DNA from 4 places in the Massilia violaceinigra genome. Region 1 is predicted to be linked to each of the others. Evidence: predicted binding sites of a transcription regulator. Region 1 holds the regulator's gene; each other region holds the start of a gene.
The links. Region 1 encodes sigma-54, which starts transcription at its own class of promoters, with help from an activator protein. Its sites were predicted from a motif close to TGGCANGNAANCTGCTTT; they were not measured.
Positions count from the first base shown of each region.

Region 2: CR152_RS34065 (PEP-CTERM sorting domain-containing protein) is a predicted target of sigma-54. The motif match lies at 1,787-1,804, and genes of this name have one in related genera.
Region 3: CR152_RS04075 (TldD/PmbA family protein) is a predicted target of sigma-54. The motif match lies at 1,737-1,754, and genes of this name have one in related genera.
Region 4: glnA (type I glutamate--ammonia ligase) is a predicted target of sigma-54. The motif match lies at 1,279-1,296, and genes of this name have one in related genera.

Region 1 is NZ_CP024608.1:1,052,408-1,056,052, reverse strand. Features, by position in the region: gene CR152_RS04860 (hypothetical protein) at 1-1,076, shown strand, start outside; gene CR152_RS04855 (RNA polymerase factor sigma-54) at 1,099-2,574, opposite strand; gene lptB (LPS export ABC transporter ATP-binding protein) at 2,577-3,332, opposite strand; gene lptA (lipopolysaccharide transport periplasmic protein LptA) at 3,332-3,645, opposite strand, start outside.
Region 2 is NZ_CP024608.1:2,251,813-2,255,457, forward strand. Features, by position in the region: gene CR152_RS10180 (hypothetical protein) at 1-92, shown strand, start outside; gene CR152_RS10185 (hypothetical protein) at 89-577, shown strand; partial or broken gene CR152_RS34060 (IS6 family transposase) at 621-728, opposite strand; gene CR152_RS34065 (PEP-CTERM sorting domain-containing protein) at 789-1,553, opposite strand; gene CR152_RS10200 (Rha family transcriptional regulator) at 2,189-2,701, shown strand; gene CR152_RS33610 (hypothetical protein) at 2,721-2,882, shown strand; gene CR152_RS10205 (hypothetical protein) at 2,879-3,205, shown strand; gene CR152_RS33810 (hypothetical protein) at 3,202-3,402, shown strand; gene CR152_RS34070 (HNH endonuclease) at 3,409-3,645, shown strand, end outside.
Region 3 is NZ_CP024608.1:888,301-891,945, forward strand. Features, by position in the region: gene CR152_RS04065 (S1C family serine protease) at 1-592, opposite strand, end outside; gene CR152_RS04070 (class I SAM-dependent methyltransferase) at 723-1,520, opposite strand; gene CR152_RS04075 (TldD/PmbA family protein) at 1,899-3,536, shown strand; gene CR152_RS04080 (TldD/PmbA family protein) at 3,552-3,645, shown strand, end outside.
Region 4 is NZ_CP024608.1:1,934,088-1,937,732, reverse strand. Features, by position in the region: gene glnA (type I glutamate--ammonia ligase) at 1-1,218, opposite strand, end outside; gene CR152_RS08715 (rhodanese-like domain-containing protein) at 1,529-1,987, shown strand; gene CR152_RS08710 (TAXI family TRAP transporter solute-binding subunit) at 2,052-3,371, opposite strand.

The DNA of each region.
Region 1 (3,645 bases):
CCAATCGGCGCTATGTCGACTACTCGCTGTTCGACGAAGCCGGCTTTCGCGTCCAGGAACTGAAGAACCGGTCGGTGCTGAACCGGGCGCTGAGCGTAGCCAAGGTCGACGTGCCGGCGTTCGACCCGGTCTTCGACGAACATGAGCTGTCGGTCGCGTCAGCGGCGCGCAAGCTGTCCGAATCGACCGAGGCCGGCGCCACCGTGCTGGCGGTCGACGGCAATCCGCTGGCGCGCATTCCGGCCGGCGGCACCAGCATCGGCGCCGGCGACGCGGCCAAGTTCGAGCGCATGATGCGCTACCGTTTCGGCGGCCATCCGCTGGTGCTGGCGCGCCTGGCCAGCGAAAAGCGCGTGCCGGCCGGCTTCGTGATGCACCACAAGCAGGTCGGCCACAGCCAGACGCGCACTTACACGGTCAGCGCGCTCAGGCAAAGCGCCCCCGCCAGCTACGACCTCAAGCCGTACAAGCCGCGCGCGGCAGCGGCTGACGAACTCGATCAGCTGCTCGACAAGGCGCAGGCGAATGCGGCGCCGCCGACGGCGGCAGCCAGGCAAGCCTTCGAGACCGAGATCGCGCAAGCGTTCGCCGACAAGCGTGCCTTCGACGCCATGCTCGGCATGTCCGAATTGGCGTTTGTCAGCGGCGAACAGATGAAAATGCCGACCTCGGAGCAGAAGGTGCTGCTCAACGCCGATCCGCAAGTGCGCGCGTTCGCGGCGGCGATACGGCCCAAGGGGAAGGCGGAGATGGAGGCGGCGCTCGCCAAGCTGCAGGAACTGCGCAAGCTCACCACACACAAGCAGCACATGCTGGCGCTGTTTGAAGCAAATTGGCGCGCCAAGCTGGGCGACGTACGCGCCGCGCTACCGCTGTACGCCAGCGTGTTGCGCGCCAATCCGGCGCTGGCCGGGGCCTACAAGGATATGGGTGATGCGCTGTTCCTGAGCTACGACATGGCGCGCGCCTGGCGCAGCTGGGACGCTGGCCGGCGCATGGCGCCGGGGCTGGAACAGTTCAAGGCGGTGAACCAGTACGAGCAGGTGCTGCTGCGCGAGCACCCGGAATTTTTCTAGGCGCCGCGCAGTTCCGGGCAGGCTAGAGACACTTGCGCAGGGCGACCGGCGGAATCTTGAGCGCTTCGCGGTACTTGGCGACCGTGCGGCGCGCGATCACCATGCCCTGCTCGCCCAGCATGTCGGCGATCTTGCTGTCCGACAGAGGACTCTTGGGATCTTCGGCGCTGGTCAGCTGCACGATCAGCGCGCGGATCGCCGTCGATGACGCTTCGCCGCCCGCTTCGGTAGCCACGTGGCTGCCGAAAAAATATTTGAGCTCGAACATGCCGTGCGGCGTCATCATGTACTTTTGCGTGGTCACGCGCGAAATCGTACTCTCGTGCAGGCCGAGCGTGTCGGCGATTTCACGCAGCACCAGCGGGCGCATCGCCACCGCGCCGTGCGAGAAGAAATTGCGCTGGCGTTCGACGATGGCTTCGGCCACCCGCAAGATGGTATCGAAGCGCTGGCGCATGTTCTTGATCAGCCACTTCGCTTCCTGCAGCTGCGCGCCCATCTGCCCTTCGCCCTTGCCCTGCTTGAGCAGCGCGGCGTACATGCTGTTCACGCGCAGGCGCGGCATGACATCGTTATTGAGCATCACCGACCAGCCGTTTTTCGCCTTGCGCACGATCACGTCCGGCACCACGTAGTCCGACACGTCCGACGCGAACTCCGCGCCCGGGTGCGGATTGCACTGGCGGATCACGGTCTGCGCCTCGCGCAAGTCTTCATCGTCGCAGTCGAGCGCCTTTTTCAGCTTGTTGAATTCACGCTGCGCGAACCAGGTCAGGTGGTTTTCGACAATCGTCAGCGCCATGCGGCGCGTCACCAGCGCCACGCCCGGCATACGCCGGATCTGCAGCGCCAGGCATTCGGACGCATTGCGCGCGCCCACGCCAATCGGATCGAAACTTTGCAGCAGCGCCAGCGCGGTGCGCAATTCTTCAATTTCGATCTCCAGCTCGGGCGGCATGCGCTCTTGGATTTCTTCCAGCGATTCGGTCAGGTAGCCGTTGTCGTCGATGGCGTCGACGATCAGTTCGACCAGCGCGCGGTCGCGCGCCTCCAGCACGGTCACGCGCATCTGCTCCATCAGGTGCTCGCGCAAGGTGGTGGCCGAGGCTTCGAGCTGCGGGCGCGAATCCTCGTCGTCGGATGTCTTGGCGCGACCGAGGTCGCCCCATTCGCCATCGTTGTCGCTGCTACTGGCCGGGCTGTCCGCGTCGCCGCCTTCGAAGCCTTCCCCTTCGGCCGGCGCCGGCGCATCCTGCGCTCCCGGCTCGGGCGCCGCTTCGGTCGGTGTCGAGGTGCTGCTGATGGCGCCATCGCCCAGCAGGCGCACCGAATGATCGAGCGGGTCGTCGAGCCGTTCGAGCAGCGGGTTGTCGCTTAACAGCTGCTCCAGTTCCTGATGCAGTTCCAGGGTCGACAACTGCAGCAGCCGGATCGACTGCTGCAGCTGGGGCGTGAGGGCGAGGTGCTGGGAGGTGCGTAGTTGAAGGGACTGTTTCATGCCTACATCCGGAAGTGTTCGCCCAGGTAGACCCGGCGCACGGATTCATCGGCGATGATGTCGTCGGGTCGACCGGAGGCGAGCACCGCACCCTGGTTGATGATGTAGGCGCGGTCGCAAATACCAAGCGTTTCGCGCACGTTATGGTCGGTGATCAAAACCCCGATGCCGCGCTGCTTGAGGAAGCGCACGATGCGCTGGATCTCGATGACGGCAATCGGATCGACCCCGGCGAACGGTTCGTCGAGCAGCACGAAGCGCGGGTTGGTCGCCAGCGCGCGCGCGATCTCGACCCGGCGCCGCTCGCCGCCCGACAGCGACATGGCCTGGTTCTCGCGCAGTTTTTCAATCTGCAGGTCGGCCAGCAGCGTGTCCAGGCGTTCGTTGATCTGGGCCTTGGTCAGCGACTTGCCATCGACCTTTTGCAGTTCCAGCACGGCGCGGATGTTTTCTTCCACCGTCAGCTTGCGGAACACCGACGCTTCCTGCGGCAGGTACGACAGGCCGAGCGCGGCGCGGCGGTGGATCGGCAGGCTCGAAATATCGACCCCGCTGATATCGATCGTACCCGCATCCGACGGCACCAGGCCGACGATCATGTAGAACGAGGTGGTCTTGCCAGCGCCGTTGGGGCCGAGCAGGCCGACCACTTCGCCGCAGTCGACCTGCAGCGACACGTCGCGCACGACCAGGCGCTTGCCATAGCTTTTCTGCAGCCCGCGCACGATCAGCGTGCTGCCGCAATTCTTCGGTTCCATCATTGGGTTCCCGCCGGTGGCGTGGTGGCCGGCGCTGGCGCCGGTGCCGGCGTGGCCGGTGCCGCGCGCGGCTTGCGCGGTGCGATGACCATCGTGCCCTGGCCCTGGCCCGGCTTGTTGGTGCCGCTGGCGTCATTGCGCGCCAGGAAAACTTCCTTGCGGCTGTCGTAGGAAATGAATTCGCTCTCGATTTCGTTGGTTGGCTTCTGGCCTTCCAGCTGGCGGATCTTGGCGTGCGAGAAGAGCTTCATCATGTCGTTGCGTTCATCGTATTCGATGCGCTGGGCCTGGCCTTCGACCCACAAGTCGGGAC
Region 2 (3,645 bases), 1.2 Mb from region 1:
GGCACGCCATCCTGGTGGCCTGCCACGACACGGCGCTGGCGCGGATCGCAACCGAAGCCGCGGCTGCCTGCGCGACCGAGGTGCGCCCATGAGCAAGCGCCCGATACTCACTCTGCGCTGGCCTGTCAAGACAGCGCCCGTACCGGACATCGTCTTCGTCGACGTGACCGAAGACAGCTCGCCGCCAGCGCTCAAACCTGTACGCGTTGCCACGCTGCCGCCAGTGGTGCGCAACACTGTGGAGCAAGAGCACTACCAAAACGTGGTGCGCATGCTTGATGGATGGGCCGACTGGATCAGAACAGGCGAGCCGATTGCCGAAGGCGCGCCAAGGCAATGCCTGGGCGCCCCGGATGCACGCATTCACAGCTTTGAGGACATGGAGATCGAGGTCAACAAGCGCCTGGTCCGCGAAGTGCATACGGCCGTCTGGGAGCTGCAGGTAATCGAGCGCGAGGCAGTTATGACCCATTACGGTCTCAAGACACGCGGCGTCTGGCGTGCAGACTTTGCCAAGGTGTTCGATCAGGCAGTCGACAGTTTGTTCAAGATCCTCAAGGACCGCGTGGCCTGTTGATGCTTCAGCAGCAGATCTTTTAGGGTAGCGAGGCGGCCCATTCTGCGCGATGATCTTGCTCGACGATGTTGTTGAGGTATTTGATTTGGCGCACCACGATCGGCACGCCGCGACCGGCGGTTATCGCATGTATCGCCGACATGATTGCGCCGCCGACGTTCGCTGAGCGACAGAACCTCCGGGGGGGCTGTGCCAGCGCAGTGCCGGTTTGCTATCTGGCGCCCTTGCGACGGGTGCAGAAGCCCACTAAGCCCAGGCCGGCCAACAGCATGGCGTAGCTTTCCGGCTCAGGCACTGCCGACACTACCCGTGCCACGGCGTCGGTGCTGAAGCGTATGCTTCCCATGACTTCTTGCTGGTTGGAATGCAAATAGCCGGACATCTTGTACGTTTGCGTGCCAGAGGTGAATTTGCTGTATGACTCCGTGAAATCCATCATTTCGGCGTTGTCCGACCCGTACCTGCTGCTTATGTCTCCTTGCATTCTGACATTCATGACCGCCGAGTCGCCCGGACCCAGAGGAGAGACCTCTCCGGAAATCTCTGCGACGGCGGAAAACATGATTCCTGTATTCGGACTTAAAATGAATGTACTGGAATGGGTCGTACTTGCGGACATCGATCCGTTCAAGAGCATGGCGCCATCAACGTGCGCCAGCGAACGCCAACTGCTTGCATCGGACCGGGTGCTTGCGAAGCCACCACGACTGCTGATTGAGGTTGTGCCCAAGGTGTGGATGGAATCGGCGGCGATGACCTCGTTTTCGAGGGTGTGCAAACTGAAGCTCCTATCCATGAACTCGGTAAAGACAATACTTGGAGTAATGTTGTCGTTCAAGTCGAGATCGATCAGCTGATACCGGTACTGGGAAATTCCGGCGGACATGTCGATCGATTGCGCATGGGCGGAGCTGCTTGCAATGGCGGCGGCGGCAGCCAGGACGCAATACGCTAGTCTAGAAGAAAATTTGGGCATTAGGTGCTTTCATGGTAAGCGGAGCCGGTTATCGACTACCTTGTATTATTGTAAACATATTGTATATGAATGGCTATTTCAAAAACCAAGCACAACACTGAGTTAATTTACAATGCTGGCCGGATCTTGCCGCAATGCACTGAGGTACAAGAAAATATGTACGCATGCGCTCCGATGCCGTTTTTGAATCTCTGCAAATAAATTTCCACAATTCATTGACACTACGGCCCGGCATAGTAGAATAGCTGCCATCGGGACTTCTTGCGCCCGGAAATAAAGCCCGCACCGAAAGGTGGCGGGCTTTTTGCATTGGTCTGCGCGTTCCGGTTGACCTCATGCAAATATCGTCTACAATCGCACCTTCAACTGATTCATAGATTAACTAGACGCGGCAAGGTTCCCTGGTGGGAGCCTCCCGCGCACTCGGAAGAAGCGCAAAAGCCCCTGCCTCAGCAATGACGCAGGGGCTTTTGCATTGCGCGCCAGCTTTTCAATATCAACCAACTTTCTACGCCTCGCCCCTAACCGGTCGAGGCATTTTTCGTTCTACGCGCAGATAGGGTTGCAACCCGAAGAGCAGCTCGTCACTGCTTCTGCGCACCCATTTCAACGACGACCACTGACGAAGGAAATGTATGCAAAGCACCCTGAACCTTGCTGGGCTGGTAGCTGTGAGCACCGATGGCGAACTCCGTGCCTCGTCGCTCGTTCTTGCGCGCGGCATCGGGCAGCCACACGCGACAGTAATCAAACTGGCCCGAAAGCACGTGTCCGATTTGGAACAATTGGGCAGGGTCGGATTTGAAATCCAACCCTTTGACACGGAAGGAGGCATACAGCGCCGCGAGATCGCAATGCTCAATGAATCTCAATCCACGCTGCTGATCGCGCTGATGCGCAACAGTAAGAAGGTGGTCGAGTTCAAGATCGCCTTGGTGAAAGAGTTCTACCGCATGCGCGATGCTTTGTCGCGCGGCGAGCGCAACCTGTGGCAGCAGATGCAGGCATTGATCGCCAAAGAGGTGGCATCCGAAGTGCGCGCGTCGTTCGGCTCGCACCTGATGCTGGACCGAAAGCGCGAACTTCCAAGTTTGCGTGATGAGCGCCATTTGCTCGAGACCGCGATTCAACCCTCGCTGCTCAACTGACCTGTCCGGACGGCTCGCCATGACCGACACCACCAAGCCTGACAAGCGCAAGGTGCGCGCTTACATGGACCGGCGCACGCACGCCGAGCACGACGATCCACCACCAAGCCCCGACGACATTCGCCGAGAGCTGGGCTGGGGCCTCATCCCCCACAACGACGAAACGGAAGACCAGCCATGAGAATCTCAGGTGACCCGCAGCACCCGGACTACAACGCCGCCATGCTGCCCGCCGACGTGTACCTGAACGGCGAGCAGCTAGTCGGCTGCATCTTTGCGGACGAGGACGCAGGCGAGGCAATCTGTTACGCCCCTGACAAACGAGGGGGCCCATACCTGGTTGGCGACGAGATCGCTATCGATGTGAAGCGTGGGCATATCCGCATCGAGAAGATGACGGAGCCGGGCCCCGATGGCTTCGATGCCTGGATGCGCGCCCGCACGCAGGCGGCGCACGCCGCATACATGGCACGGCACAGCGCCGGCGGTAAGGCTTACCAATGACCAGCGCGCTTGTCCGGCTGGTAACCGCCGGCATCCTCGTGGCGCTGAGCTACATCGGTGCCGCAATGTATCCGACGCTCGGATGGGCGCTTGGGTGGCCCGCAGGGCTGGCGTATTGCTGGATCGTTCGCCCATGGCTGCGCGAGCCCCTGTTCGAGCGCCGGGCCGTTCAACAGCGCCCTGACGGGAAGAAGTAGCGCTACATGGCCTGGTCCAAGCTATCCCGGCAAGAACGCGGCTACGGCGCAGCATGGGATCGAGTTCGCAAGGTAGTGATGCAGCGGGACGGTGGCCTGTGTCAGGTGTGCCTCAAGGCGGGCCGCTACGGCGTCATCGCGTACGCGGTCGACCATGTGGTGAGCAAGGCCAAGTGCGCGGCGCTGTGCTGGTCTGACGCACGCACAGATGACCCCAGCAACCTCCAGGCGATCTGTGCACCG
Region 3 (3,645 bases), 160 kb from region 1:
CGCCGCTGTTGCCCGGGTTGATGGCGGCATCGATCTGGATGCGCAGGCCGGTGGTGCCCATGCTGTAGTTGGCGAATTCGATGCGCGAGACGATCCCCTTGGTGATCGACAGCGAGGTGCCGCCGGTCGGGTAGCCATAGGCGAACACCTGGTCGCGCACGTCCGGCAGCACGCTGGCGCGCGACACCGGCGCGTGGGTGTCGAAGAACGATTCGTCATCGAGCTTGAGGATGGCCAGGTCGATTCCGCGCGCAACCGCCACCACCGTGGCCGATACCTTGCCGCCGGCCTGGCTGGCCTGCACCTGGACCTGGCTGGCATAGCCGACCACGTGGGCGTTGGTAAGAATGCGCTTGCCTTCGATGACCACGCCGGAGCCGGTCACCTCTTGCGGCGAGGCCTTGGTCCATGGCTTGTACGGGTCGGGACGGCGCAGCGTGGCAAACACCTTGACGACCGAGTTTTCGAGATTGGCGGGAATGGCGGCCACCGGCGCGGCCGGCGACGCGCTGCTGGTGGCGTCTTGTGCGGCATGGGCCAGCAGGCTTGCCGCGGCAAGGATGGCGGCAACGGCGATACGCGATATGTTCATTGGGTAATTTCTTGTTGGAGGAAGGAGCGACGAGCGTTAATCATACACGCGCATGGCGCGCCGCTCCAGCGTCCCGCCTGTGCGGAACAGGCAGACAAAAAACGGCCCCTTGCGGAGCCGTCATCACCTGTTAAGGCTTTACGAACTTGAGCGTCATGCGGTCGCTCTCGCCGATCGCCAGGTATTTCTCGCGATCGACATCCTTATTGGCCAGCACCGGCGGCAGGGCCCACACGCCCTTGTTGTGGTCAGCCTTGTCCTTGGGGTTGGCGTTCACTTCCGATTTGCCGGCGAGCTTGAAGCCGACGCTTTCGGCCATCTTGATCACGTACGCTTCCTGCACGTAGCCGGTATCGGCTTTCGGCTCCTTGCCGGCCGGGGCACGGTGTTCCACCACGCCGAACACGCCGCCCGATTTCAGGCTGTCGTGGACCTTCTTGAACACTTCCTTGACCTTGTCGTCGCCATTGCCCATCCAGTTGTGGAGGTTGCGGAAGGTGACCACCAGATCGGCGCTGCCCGGCTTGGCGAAGTCGTACGTGGTCGGCACTTCGAACACGCCGCGCTGGACCTTGTCGAACATGGCCGGCTTCGATTCAAGCTTCTTGGTCAGGTTGGCCGCGTACTTGCGCGCGCCTTCCTTGGCCGACGTCGGCGACTCGCCGGCGACGATCAGCTTGCCCTTGTCGCGCAGGTAGGGAGCCAGGATTTCGGTGTACCAGCCGCCGCCCGGCGACAGCTCGACCACGGTCATGGTCGGCTTGATGCCGAAAAAGGTCAGCGTTTCGTATGGATGACGGGCGGCGTCGCGCGCGACGTTGGCGGGTGTGCGCTCGGTATTGGCGATGGCTGCCTTGAGTGCGTCATCGGCGTGGGCTGCGCCGGCCATGCCAGCGGCCATCATCGTGGCCAGGATCAGTTGTTTCATGTGTTTTCGTCTCCGGTATTGGTATGTACTACGGGGAAAAGCTGCGGCAGGCAATGTGATATCGCCGACAAGCGCGATGATCGAGTATGCACGCTTGAAGGTCAAGCCGAATCTCATATGTACATACTGTCCGCCACAGCGTGCGGACACTGCTTCGGACAGTGCGGACACCGTCCGCCGGACACTCCCGGATTCCCGAATCAAGGACTTAGCCAGTGGCACAATCTTTGCGTATTCTTTTGGCCATTTTGCTGGTATGGTTCTTTCTGATTTTTTCATTCAGACCGCTGTTCGGCATGGTTCAGGTGAGCTGCAAAACAAAGCGCGTTCGCGCAGTTCGGCGGGCCGCTACCTTCGTGGTGAGTGTTAGGAGATACTATGGAACGACGTGCTTTTCTCAATATCAGCGGCCTCGCATTGGGCACGATGCTGGTGCCGGTCTTCGGCAATGCCATCGCCGCTGAAGAATTACTCAATCCCCTCGCGGCAAAGTTCAAGAAGACCCTGGCCGACGTGGCCCTTAACGCCGCCACCGGCGCCGGCGCCAGCTATTGCGACGTGCGCATCGGCCGCTACCTGAACCAGTTCATCACCACGCGCGACCTGAATGTCGAAAGCGTGACCAATACCGAATCGGCCGGCGTGGGCGTGCGTGTGCTGTGCAACGGCGCCTACGGCTTTGCCGCCACCTCCGACATGTCGCCCGATGCGGTGGCCGGCGCCGCGCGCCAGGCGGTCGCCATCGCCAAGGCCAACGCCAAGCTGCAATCCGAACCGGTGCGCCTGGCGCCCGTGAAGGGCGTGGGCGAAGTGGCGTGGGCCACCCCGATCAAGAAGGACTGGCGCACGGTCCCCATCAAGGAAAAAGCCGAGCTGCTGATCGCCGCCAACAAGGCTGGCATGGATGGCGGCGCGAGCTTCATGCAGTCGCTGATGTTCCAGGTGAACCAGCAAAAGTATTTCGCCTCGACCGATGGCTCCTACATCGACCAGGACGTGCACCGCATGTGGATGCCGGTGTTCGCCACCGCCGTCGACAAGGCCACCAACAAATTCCGCTCGCGCCAGGGCTTGTCCACGCCGGTCGGCATGGGCTACGAATACCTCGACGCGCGCTTTGATGACAAGATCAAGGCCGCCGGCGGCGTGTGCACCCTGTACAAGAATTCGTACGACCTGATCGAAGATGCGCGTGCCTGCGGGCGCCAGGCCAAGGAAAAGCTGACCGCCAAGTCGGTCGCGCCGGGCAAATACGACCTGGTGCTCTCGCCAGAGCACCTGTACCTGACCATCCACGAATCGGTGGGCCACCCGACCGAACTCGATCGCGTGCTGGGCTACGAGGCCAATTACGCCGGTACCAGCTTCGCCACCCTCGACAAGTGGGAAACGAAGAAATTCAAGTACGGCTCCGAGCGCGTGAACATCGTGGCCGACAAGGTCGAACCAGGCTCGCTGGGCGCGGTCGGCTACGACGACGAAGGCGTGCCGGGCAAGCGCTGGGACATCATCAAGGACGGCATTTTGGTGAACTACCAGGCCACCCGCGACCAGGCCCACATCATCGGCGAGAAGGAGTCGCACGGCTGCTCGTATGCCGACAGCTGGAGCAGCGTGCAGTTCCAGCGCATGCCCAACATTTCGCTGCAGCCGGGTAAAGCCAAGCTCACGCCCGACCAGATGGTCAAGGATGTCAAGAAGGGCATCTACATCGTCGGCGCGGGCTCGTTCTCGATCGACCAGCAGCGCTACAACTTCCAGTTCGGCGGCCAGTTGTTCTATGAAATCAACAACGGCAAGATCGGTGCGCCGCTCGAAGACGTGGCCTACCAGTCGAATACCCAGGAATTCTGGAACGCCTGCGGCGCCATCTGCGACGAGAGCGACTGGCGCATGGGCGGCTCCTTCTTCGACGGCAAAGGCCAGCCAAGCCAGGTCAGCACGGTGTCGCACGGGTCGAGCACGGCGCGCTTTAACGGCATCAACGTCATCAACACCGCACGCAAGATCGGCTAAGCCAGGGAACCGCATATGAAAGTTCTGACTCAAGAAGAAAGCAAGCGTATCGTCAACCGCGTCATGTCGCTGACCAAGGCGGATGAATGCACCGTCCGCGTGACGGGCG
Region 4 (3,645 bases), 880 kb from region 1:
TTCTTCCGGCGGCAGGTGGTACAGGTCTTTCGACGCTGCTTCGCCCGGGTGGATCTTGTTGGCGATACCGTCCAGGCCAGCCATCAGCAGCGCGGCGAAGCACAGGTACACGTTGGCCAGCGGATCCGGGAAGCGGGTCTCGATGCGGCGGCCTTTCGGGTTCGCCACGTGCGGGATGCGGATCGATGCCGAACGGTTCTTGGCCGAGTAAGCCAGCTTGACCGGCGCTTCGTAGCCTGGCACGAGACGCTTGTACGAGTTGGTGCCCGGGTTGGTGATCGCGTTCAGTGCCTTGGCGTGCTTGATGATGCCGCCGATGTAGAACAGCGCATCTTCCGACAGGCCGGCATAGCCGTCGCCGGCGAACAGGTTTTTGCCGTCTTTCCAGATCGACTGGTGCACGTGCATGCCCGAGCCGTTGTCGCCAACGATCGGTTTCGGCATGAAGGTGGCGGTCTTGCCATAGCTGTGGGCCACGTTCCAGACCACGTATTTCAGGTTCTGGGTCCAGTCGGCGCGCTCGACCAGGGTCGAGAACCTGGTGCCGATTTCATTCTGGCCGGCGCCGGCCACTTCGTGGTGGTGCACTTCGACCGGGATGCCCAGTTCTTCGAGGATCAGGCACATTTCCGAGCGCATGTCCTGGAACGAATCGACTGGTGGCACCGGGAAGTAGCCGCCCTTGACGGTTGGACGGTGGCCGCTGTTGCCGCCTTCGGTCTTGGCATCGGTCGCCCACGACGATTCATCCGAATCGATCTTGACGAAGCAGCCCGACATGTCGATCTTCCAGCGCACGCTGTCGAAGATGAAGAATTCCGGCTCAGGGCCGAAGTAGGCGGTGTCGCCGATGCCGGTCGACTTGAGGTAGGCTTCGGCGCGCTTGGCGATCGAACGCGGGTCGCGGTCGTAGCCCTTGCCATCGGCTGGCTCGATGACGTCGCACTGCATGAACAGCGTGACTTCTTCCATGAACGGATCGATGTTGGCCGTGTTCGGGTCTGGCATGAGCAGCATGTCGGACGCTTCGATGCCCTTCCAGCCGGCGATCGACGAGCCGTCGAAAGCGTGGCCCGATTCAAATTTGTCGAGATCGAAGTGCGATACCGGAACCGTTACGTGCTGCTCTTTGCCACGCGTGTCGGCGAAGCGAAAGTCCACAAAGCGAACGTGCTTCTCTTTAACCATTTCCAAGACTTCTGCGGCCGTCATTGCCATGCGTATCTCTCCTAATATAAATGGGGGGTTGCCACCTCGGCGGCAAAACTCACAGGGATCATAGCAGAAAGCGTGCCAGCCAGACCATGCGGACCGAATGGCACAGCAGCGTTGAAAATGCTGCCAAATATCACTAAACTCCGGAGTCCCTGCTGCGGCGCGGCGCCGGGCGCCTGACCGGGTTCGCACCACCGTGGTGCGAATCTCGCCGACTGCACCAAGTTGATGCATCATGCACCGAAAAGGTAAATATGCCGCGCCGTGGTGCGCCGCTCATATAATAATCGCAAACTTGACCGAGGAATACGCCATGAGTAACGCTGACACCCTGCTTGCCGCCGCCCGCACCCGCGCGCCTGGCCAACCGTATGCGGGAGCGGTGACGCCGCAGGAAGCGTGGGAACTGCTGCAAAGCGAGGCGCGCGTGCGCCTGGTCGACGTGCGCACCGATGCCGAGCGCGCGTGGGTGGGCAAGGTTGCCATTCCGGCGCAGCAGCACTGCGCGGTGCAGTGGAGTACCTGGCCCGATGGCGCGCCCAATCCCGATTTCGTGCAGCAGTTGGAAGCGGTGGCGCAGAAAGACGAAGTGCTGCTGTTCTTGTGCCGCTCGGGCGTCAGGTCGCGTCACGCCGCGCGCGTGGCGACGGAAAATGGTTATGCGCAGTCGTTCGATATCCTGGAAGGCTTCGAGGGCGACAAGGATGCCGATGGTCACCGCAAGACGGTCGGTGGATGGTGCAAGGCGGGCTTGCCGTGGATGGGAGCCTGAAGCCCGTATAGGTTCATAGCCTATACACGCTAACGCCGTTCCTCCTTCGACGGAAACGACGGGGCTACGCCAAGGCGTTTTTCACCCGCTGCCGCACAAAATTGATATGGCTGCGCAGGCCATACAAGCCATCGGCAAACGCCAGCGGAATCGAAATCTGGTTCACCATTTCCTCGATTTCATCCAGGCGTTTCAACAGCCCGGCGCACACTTGCGCGCGCTGCGGTCCCTGCGCCGCCTCCAGTTCCTGCTCCACCGTGCGCAGCTGCCCGTACCAGCGGTACACGCGCGAGCGAATCCGCCACACGTACAAGGGCGGCACCACCTTCGACAGCGGCAGCACGAGCGCCGCCAGCGCCACCACCACGACCCACATCCGGTCGAAGAAATTGGCCAGCCAGAAGCTCATGTAGCGCTGCAGCAGCGGTGCGCCATCCTTGTAGAACTTGGCCGCTTCGCGCGCCACGGGAATTTCGGTATAGCGCGCCGACGGGAACTGTCCCTGCTGCTGGAACCAGCCAGTCCCGCCATGAATTTCGCTCGCTGCCTGCACGTACAGGTCGATCAGCGCCGGATGTAAATCCTCGCGCGCCACCAGGGTCGCGGTGGGGGCGATCAGGTGATAGTCCTGGGCCGGCAAGTCGCGCCCGACGTCGACAATCCCGCGCGGCAGCACCACGTGCGAGACGAACGGCAAACGCCGCGAATACGCCTCGGCCTGCGTGAAATCGAACAGTTTGAAGCCCGGCGTTTGCAGCAGCATCTGCACCAGCGGCGCATCCGGCCCGGAGCTGAACACGAGGCCATCGATGCGCCCTTCGAGCAGCTCCACCGTGCCCGGCGTGTTTTCCAGCGCGCCGATGGTCAGGTCGCCCGGCTCGATGCCGTTCAGCGCCAGCACCTGGCGAAACAGCTTGGGTACGCCGCTACCTTCCGGTCCGAGGTTGATTTTCAAGCCCTTGAGCTGCGAGATCTGGGTAACCTTGGCGTCCTCGCGCAGGAACAGCCAGACCGGTTCGGTGAACAGGCTGCCGATCGAAACCAGTCCCTTGCGCTGGGCTTCAGCCTGCTCGGTCGACCCGCTCTGCACAAAAGCGATATCGACCTTGCCTTCGTTGAGGTGCTGCAGGTTGTCCTGCGAACCGAGGGAGCGCTGCAAGGTGACCTGGATGCCATGCTTACCCAGCCTGGCCGCGTATTTTTTGCCGAATTCCTCATAGGCGCTGTTTTCCTGGCCGGTGCCGAGCGTGACGCTGCGCGGCGGCGAGGGATCGACGAGGAAGTAGGCGAGCGCGCACAGCGCGACGATGGTGAGGACGGTGGGGCCGGCGGTGGCAACCAGGTCGCGAAACGAGAACTGGGTAAACTTCCGGATTTTGGACATCGCACGTTGCAAAGGTTTCATGGTTCGGTACGATGCCAACATTCGCACAAACATGCAAGGGCAATCAATCCGGGGGGACCGGCTTGCTGCATCTACCGTTAACCTAAAAACCGTCTTTCCCGCGCAGGCGGAAATCCAGGTTCGTGCCGCAGCCAAAGGCGGCTCGACAAAATTGGATTCCCGCCTGCGCAGGAAAGACGGTTTTCAGTTTGGCGGTACTAACACACGGTCCGGTACTACCATTTCGGAACCAGCTTCAATTATTTAATAGCGC